Regions from separate parts of the Pseudomonas sp. C9-3 genome, predicted to be linked through region 2. Evidence: riboswitches for the same ligand, from Rfam matches in the RefSeq annotation. Region 2 holds a riboswitch; each other region holds the start of a gene.
What was found. Region 2 has a riboswitch for cobalamin ahead of RS899_RS30515 (CbtB domain-containing protein). Riboswitches for the same ligand answer to the same signal wherever they lie in the genome.
Positions count from the first base shown of each region.

Region 1: linked by a shared signal. The riboswitch ahead of RS899_RS02905 (TonB-dependent receptor plug domain-containing protein) and the one ahead of RS899_RS30515 (CbtB domain-containing protein) in region 2 are both predicted to bind cobalamin.
Region 3: linked by a shared signal. The riboswitch ahead of cobO (cob(I)yrinic acid a,c-diamide adenosyltransferase) and the one ahead of RS899_RS30515 (CbtB domain-containing protein) in region 2 are both predicted to bind cobalamin.

Region 1 covers NZ_CP135919.1:645,653-647,896, forward strand. The annotation lists gene RS899_RS02895 (class I SAM-dependent methyltransferase) at 1-21, shown strand, start outside; gene RS899_RS02900 (VOC family protein) at 82-510, shown strand; cobalamin riboswitch at 570-776, shown strand; gene RS899_RS02905 (TonB-dependent receptor plug domain-containing protein) at 1,024-2,244, shown strand, end outside.
Region 2 covers NZ_CP135919.1:6,631,453-6,633,696, forward strand. The annotation lists gene cobW (cobalamin biosynthesis protein CobW) at 1-400, opposite strand, end outside; cobalamin riboswitch at 502-696, opposite strand; cobalamin riboswitch at 757-968, shown strand; gene RS899_RS30515 (CbtB domain-containing protein) at 1,075-1,260, shown strand; gene RS899_RS30520 (CbtA family protein) at 1,422-2,141, shown strand; gene RS899_RS30525 (cobalamin biosynthesis protein) at 2,211-2,244, shown strand, end outside.
Region 3 covers NZ_CP135919.1:4,265,113-4,267,356, reverse strand. The annotation lists gene RS899_RS19540 (MlaE family lipid ABC transporter permease subunit) at 1-115, opposite strand, end outside; cobalamin riboswitch at 246-470, shown strand; gene cobO (cob(I)yrinic acid a,c-diamide adenosyltransferase) at 748-1,359, shown strand; gene RS899_RS19530 (cobyrinate a,c-diamide synthase) at 1,388-2,244, shown strand, end outside.

The DNA of each region.
Region 1 (2,244 bases), 680 kb from region 2:
CTGGTCGCCGCGCAGCGCTGAAGAGCGAAAAACGGCCGACTATGCTCAGAGCATTGCGCCCGTCCTGCCCCGGAGATCGCCATGTCCCAGCCCGCCTCCGTCGTCCGCCCCAGCGTCATTCCCTGCCTGCGCTACCGCGATGCGCCCCAGGCCATCGACTGGCTGTGCGCCACCTTCGGCTTCCAGCGGCAACTGGTCGTTGCCGATGACCACGGCGGAATCGCCCACGCGCAGCTGGCGCTGGCTGACGGCAGCGGCCTGGTGATGCTCGGCTCGTTGCACGACAACGAGTACGGCCGCCTGATGCGCCAGCCCGACGAGATCGGCGGCTGCACCCAGAGCATCTACGTGGTGGTGAAGGATGCCGAAGCGCTGTACCGCGCAGCGGTGGATGGCGGCGCGCAGATCGTCATCGACATCAAGGACGAAGACTACGGCGGCCAGGGCTTCACCTGTCGTGATCCGGAAGGGCATATCTGGAGCTTCGGCACCTACGATCCCTGGCACTGACGCCGCCCTGCAACATCCTGCGCAAGCCCCGAGCTTGACGCTTTCCCATCGCAAGTGTTGATATGCGCCCCGTTTCAGGTGCCCCCCGCCGCCGTGCGTGGGGTGAAACGGGAAGCCGGTGCGTCGCCTTCGTGCGATCAGTCCGGCGCTGCCCCCGCAACGGTAAGCGAGCGGAGCATCCACTAGGCCACTGTGCGCAAGCATGGGAAGGCGGATGCCCCAGGACCCTCGCAAGCCCGGAGACCGGCCTGGAACCTGTTTGGCAAACCCGCGGTGGGCGGGCGTGAGCCGGTTCCCGGGGCGCGCTCGTTCCGGGTGTCGCTGCGCCGCCTGCGAAATCCCGATTTCGAGGCGATCACCTTGTATTCTCCTGCTTCCAACTCCCGGCGCGCCTTGCGCTGGACTCCCGTTCTCTCCCTCTGTGCCCTGAGTTCGCAGCTTGTGGCGGCTCCCCTCGACTTGGCGGATGAAATCGTCAGCGCGCCTTCCGTGGAGTCCACGACGGTGGCCGACATGGCTCGCTACGGCAGCAAGCTGGAGGTCATCGACCGCGAGCAGATCGAGCGCGCCGGCCCCAGTGCCGACATCACCCGCGTGCTGCAGATGTACGTGCCCGGCCTGTTCGTCGCGCCGAAGAATGGCCCGTTCGACTACGGCACCTACTCGCTGCTGGGCGGGCGCAACGACGACACGCTGATCCTGCTGGATGGCGTGCGCCTGAACAATCGCCTCTACGGCGGCATCTACATCGATACCCTGCCGACCACTGCGGTGGAGCGCATCGAGGTGCTCAAGGGCGGCCAGGGCCTGCTGTTCGGCACCCAGGCGGTGTCCGGGTTGATCAATATCGTCACCCGCAGCGCGCGTTCGCGCGAGGCGTCCGGTGAGGTCAACCTGGGCCTGGATACGTTCAAGGGCCGCAGCGGCGATGCCCGCGCCGAGAAGATCGTGCAGAACGGCCTGGGCGACCTCGGCCTGATGGCCTATGTCAGCCACAACCGCTCCGACGGCTACCAGCCGTACCGCGACCGTGACATGACTGACACCGTCAGCGACAAGCGCCGCTCCTATGACGTCAACGTGTTCGGCGCCAAGGCCATCCAGGCCATCGGCGATGCCTCGCGGCTGGAGCTGTTCTACCAGTACGCCGACGCCGAGCTGGACTTCGCCCGGCCGACATCGAACCACCACACCAGCAACAACCGCGTGCAACAGATCGCCACGGCGACCTTCCAGCAGAGCGTCAACGACGACTTCAGCTGGTTCGCCAAGACCCACATCAACGACTGGGATACCCGCTACGACCGCGTCTACAACCTGCAGGGCGGCGGCACCCAGGTGCTCAATCACAATGACTACTGGGGCTTTACCGACTGGGGGGCGCAGCTCGAAGGCAAGGCCAGGTTCGGTGGCGGTCACGAGCTGGTCTTCGGGAGCGACAACCAGTGGTACAAGGGCCAGGACGATGTGCTGATCATCGACAACGACAAGGCCGAGTCCCATGCGCTGTACGCCCAGCTGCGCCCGCGCATCGACGCGCTGCCCGACTGGCACCCGAGCCTGGGCGTGCGCCGCGAGGAAATCTCCGGCGGCGAAGGCGCCACGGTGTGGATGCTGACCTCGCTCTATGACCTAACCCAGCAACTCAAGCTGCGCGGCCAGTTCGGCACGGCCTTCAAGTTGCCCACTGCCGAGCAGCTGTTCGTCAACGAGCCGGGCGACGAAGTCGGCAAT
Region 2 (2,244 bases):
TCACCGCGTCAACGGTGCAGGCGTTGCGGATTTCCGGCCACTGGAAGGCTTGCACCAGCGGCTTGGGCAGGGCCAGGCCCGAGGTCTCGATGAGAATCTGATCGAGGTCGCCACGGCGCGCCACCAGCTCGCGCATCACCGGGAAGAATTCTTCCTGCACGGTGCAGCACAGGCAGCCGTTGGCCAGCTCGAAGACGCGGCCGACCGCTTCTTCTTCGCTGCAACCGATGGAGCACTGCTTGAGGATTTCGCCGTCGATCCCCAGCTCGCCGAATTCGTTGACGATCACCGCGATGCGGCGACCTTCGGCGTTATCCAGCATGTGGCGGAGCAGGGTGGTCTTCCCGGCGCCAAGGAAGCCGGTGACGATGGTGACGGGGAGTTTGGCCAGGGTCTTCATGCGCGCCTCGTGAGCAGGATGCGGTGCGAGAGGGCGGATGAAGGGCGCGCGCGCGGGTTCGCCGCGCAACGAAGGTCGCCACCGGATCACCCCGCCCGGTTGTCGTGATACTGCTCGAGGCAGGTCTCCTGGCTCACAGCCCTCTTGAGTTCTCTCGCCTTCCCGCCGTGGCCGGCAGTGGCTCGTGAAAGAACAGGCTGTTCACAGTTGCGGGGGCAGCCGTGGCGCATCCGAAGATTTCCACGTTCCCTCTTAGCTCCGGCCAGCGCCGGAGAACCTCGAAGGGAGGAAGGCTACGCAGCGACGGCGGGGCGGTCAATCGCCGGGGATCGGTTGACGCTTGCAGGGCTTCGTGGTCAGCTAGCGCGGTTTCAGGTGTCTCGCGCCACGCGCGCGAGGTGAAACGGGAAGCCGGTGCGTCCGCAAGGACCAGTCCGGCGCTGCCCCCGCAACGGTAAGCGATCGTAGGGTCATCAGTAGCCACTGTGCTCCGGCATGGGAAGGTTGACCCGCTTGGCCACTGGCCGACATCGCAAGCCCGGAGACCGGCCTGGAATTCTTCGTTTTTGGCAAACCCGCGGTGGGCGGGCGCAGGCCGTGGCGCGGCCGTTCCGGCGCGTTCGAATGCGTTCAACCTCTGCGTTCTCTTACTTTGATTTCCAGAGGGAACGTTCATGTCCAGCAGCACCCTGACGCACGCGTCGAGCACTTCCATCCCCCTTTCCAAGCGCATCAGCCTGGCCGTTGGCGCCAGCCTGCTCGGTGCGCTGCTGGTGTATTTCGCCGGCTTCTCGCACATCGATGCGGTGCACAACGCCGCCCACGATACTCGTCACAGTGCGGGCTTCCCCTGCCACTGACGCTGTTCTGAGTCCAATCGGCTGCGCGTCGGCCAGGCAGCGTTGGAGAATCGTCGTGGACTGCTCATTGACTACAGTCAACTCTGCGTCCCCGGCCCTCCGCCTTGCCTGGCTCTAGCTCGCTCGATTTGAGAGTTCGGAGAAGGAAAAGGAAAGAGCAAATGATCAAACGTATCGCCCAGACCGCCGGTTTCGCCGGTCTGATCGCGGCGCTGGTGCTGACTGTGGTCCAGTTGCTGTGGGTATCCCCGCTGATCCTCAAGGCGGAAACCTACGAGAAAGCCGAACCGGCTGCCGCGCTGGTCGAAGAAAACCACGAGCACGCCCATGAACACGCTGCAGGCGCAGCGGCCGCTCACGAGCACGACGCGGAAGCCTGGGAGCCGGAAGACGGCTGGCAGCGCATCCTCTCCACCACTGGCGGCAACCTGGTGGTCGCGGTGGGCTTCGCCCTGATGCTGGCTGGCCTGTTCACCCTGCGTGCGCCGGGCAAGACCTCCGAAGGCCTGCTCTGGGGCCTGGCCGGTTTCGCCGTGTTCACCCTGGCGCCGTCCCTTGGCCTGCCGCCGGAGGTGCCCGGCACCGCCGCTGCCGATCTGACCCTGCGCCAGACCTGGTGGATCGGCACCGCCGCTGCCACCGCTGGCGGCCTTGCGCTGCTGGTGTTCGGCCGCAACTGGGCGCTGCGTGGCATCGGTATCGCCCTGCTGGTGGTGCCGCATGTGATCGGCGCGCCGCAGCCGGAAGTGCATTCCAGCCTCGCGCCGGAAAGCATCGCCCACGAGTTCATCGTCGCCTCGCTGATCACCAACGCGGTGTTCTGGGCGGCCCTGGGCCTTGTCGCTGCCTGGTTGTTCCGTCGCTTCGCACCGTCGGTCTGATCCAGGCGCTATGCTCGACCCCGCAGGCGGCCCGGCCGTCTGCGGGGTTTTGTTTTTGGGAGATTGCTGATGACGCTGGTTGCCGGCCTCGGTTGCCGCCGCG
Region 3 (2,244 bases), 2.4 Mb from region 2:
CCTGGGCTTGCAGCGTGGTGAAGTGCGCGAGTGTCCAGTCGCCGCTGATGTGCATCAGGGACGGGGTCGCGGAGGTGTCGAGCTGAAGCTGGCCGGGTTGGGCAGTCGTCGTCATGATTCGCATTCTAGCGAAGTTGAGCGGCCTGACCACTTGACTTGTGTGACCCTTTTTAGAGCCCTGGCGGTTCTACGGGTGGGCCCCGGCGACAGTCTGTTCAATTGACGCCCCAGCCCGCCAGCCACTAAGCTGCGCGCCTGCTTCAGGTGCCCGCGGCGCAAGTCGAGGGTGAAACAGGGAAGCCGGTGAATTCGATGATCAATCGAGCATTCCGGCGCTGCCCCCGCAACGGTAAGCGAGCTTCGAACCGCATCCGCCACTGTGCCACTGGCATGGGAAGGCGCGGTTCTTTCGGAAACGCCAGGCGCTTCCACTCGCAAGCCCGGAGACCGGCCTGCTGCATCGCATGGCATCGCGGGAGGCGCTGCCGATCGTCGTGGCGCTCCCTGGCGCCGCGCGTTCGATGTCCTCCGCCTGCCCCGACTGGTCAGTGCCGCGCGGGTGAGAGCGGCGGAGAATCCTTCAGGTGAATTCCCTGTTTCCCAAGCCGACGGCTTTCGCGCCGAGCGGCTTTTACCGCATGGCGCCGACGCATGCCGGCGGTTCGTTCCTGCCCATCCCATTCTCCGCTCGCTGCCGCCCGGCCAGCGAGCTGGCGCCTGCGCGCTCCCTTTCTAGAGGCAAACCCCATGACTGAATCCCCTGAAAAGGACGAACGCCACCGTTCGCGCATGCAGCGCAAGAAATCGGTGATCGACGAGAAGATCGCCCAGGCCCAGGGCGAACGCGGTGTGTTCCTGGTCAACAGCGGCAACGGCAAGGGCAAGAGCAGCTCGGCCTTCGGCATGGTCGCCCGCGCGCTGGGCCACGGCATGAAGGTCGGGGTGGTGCAGTTCATCAAGGGGGCTGCGACCACCGGCGAGGAGGCGTTCTTCCGCCGCTTCCCCGAGGAAGTCAGCTTCCATGTCATGGGCGAAGGCTTTACCTGGGAAACCCAGGATCGCCAGCGCGACATCGCCAAGGCACAGGCTGCCTGGGATGTGGCACGCCAACTGCTGAGCGACCCGCAAGTCGGCCTGGTGGTGCTGGACGAGGTGAACATCGCCCTCAAGCACGGCTATCTGGAGCTGGACACCGTGCTCGCCGACATTGCCGCCCGCCCGCCGATGCAGCATGTGGTCGCCACCGGCCGTGGCGTGCAACCGGCCATGGTCGAGGCCGCCGATACCGTGACCGAGATGGGCCTGGTGAAACATGCCTTCAAGGCTGGCATCAAGGCGCAGAAAGGGGTGGAGTTCTGATGCATCCCGTTGTGGCGGAGCGCGCCCGATGACCTCTCGCCAATGCCCTGCACTGCTGATCGCCGCTCCCGCCTCCGGGCAGGGCAAGACCACCGTGACCGCTGCCCTGGCGCGCCTGCACACGCGCCTCGGGCGCAAGGTGCGGGTGTTCAAGTGCGGCCCGGACTTCCTCGACCCGATGATCCTCGCCCGCGCCAGCGGCGCGCCGGTCTATCAGTTGGACCTGTGGATGGTCGGCGAGGGCGAAAGCCGCCGGTTGCTCTGGGAGGCGGCCGGTGAGGCCGACCTGATTCTCATCGAAGGCGTGATGGGCCTGTTCGATGGCTCGCCCTCGGCCGCCGATCTTGCGCGGCGCTTCAACGTGCCGGTGATGGCGGTGATCAATGGCCAGTCCATGGCCCAGACCTTCGGCGCGATGGCCGTCGGCATGGCCACCTACCAGAGCGACCTGCCGTTCTCCGGCGTGCTCGCCAACCGCATCGGCAGCCAGCGCCACCGCGACCTGGTGCGTGACAGCCTGCCGGAATGGATTCGCTGGTATGGCGCGCTGCCGCGCGACACCGAGGTCGAGTTGCCCAGCCGTCATCTCGGGCTGGTGCAGGCCGACGAACTGGCCGACCTCGACGCACGCCTGGACGCCGCCGCCGATGCCCTGGCCGCCAGTGCCAGCACCGAGTTGCCGGCGCCGGTGAGCTTCGCCGCGCCCGAACCTCGTAGCGAGTCTTCCCGCCTCGACGGCGTGCGCATTGGCGTGGCGCGAGACAACGCCTTTGCCTTCCTCTATCAGGCCAACCTCGATCTGTTGCGCGAGCTGGGCGCCGAACTGGTGTTCTTTTCGCCGCTGCGTGACGAATTACTGCCGGAGGTGGACAGCCTCTATCTGCC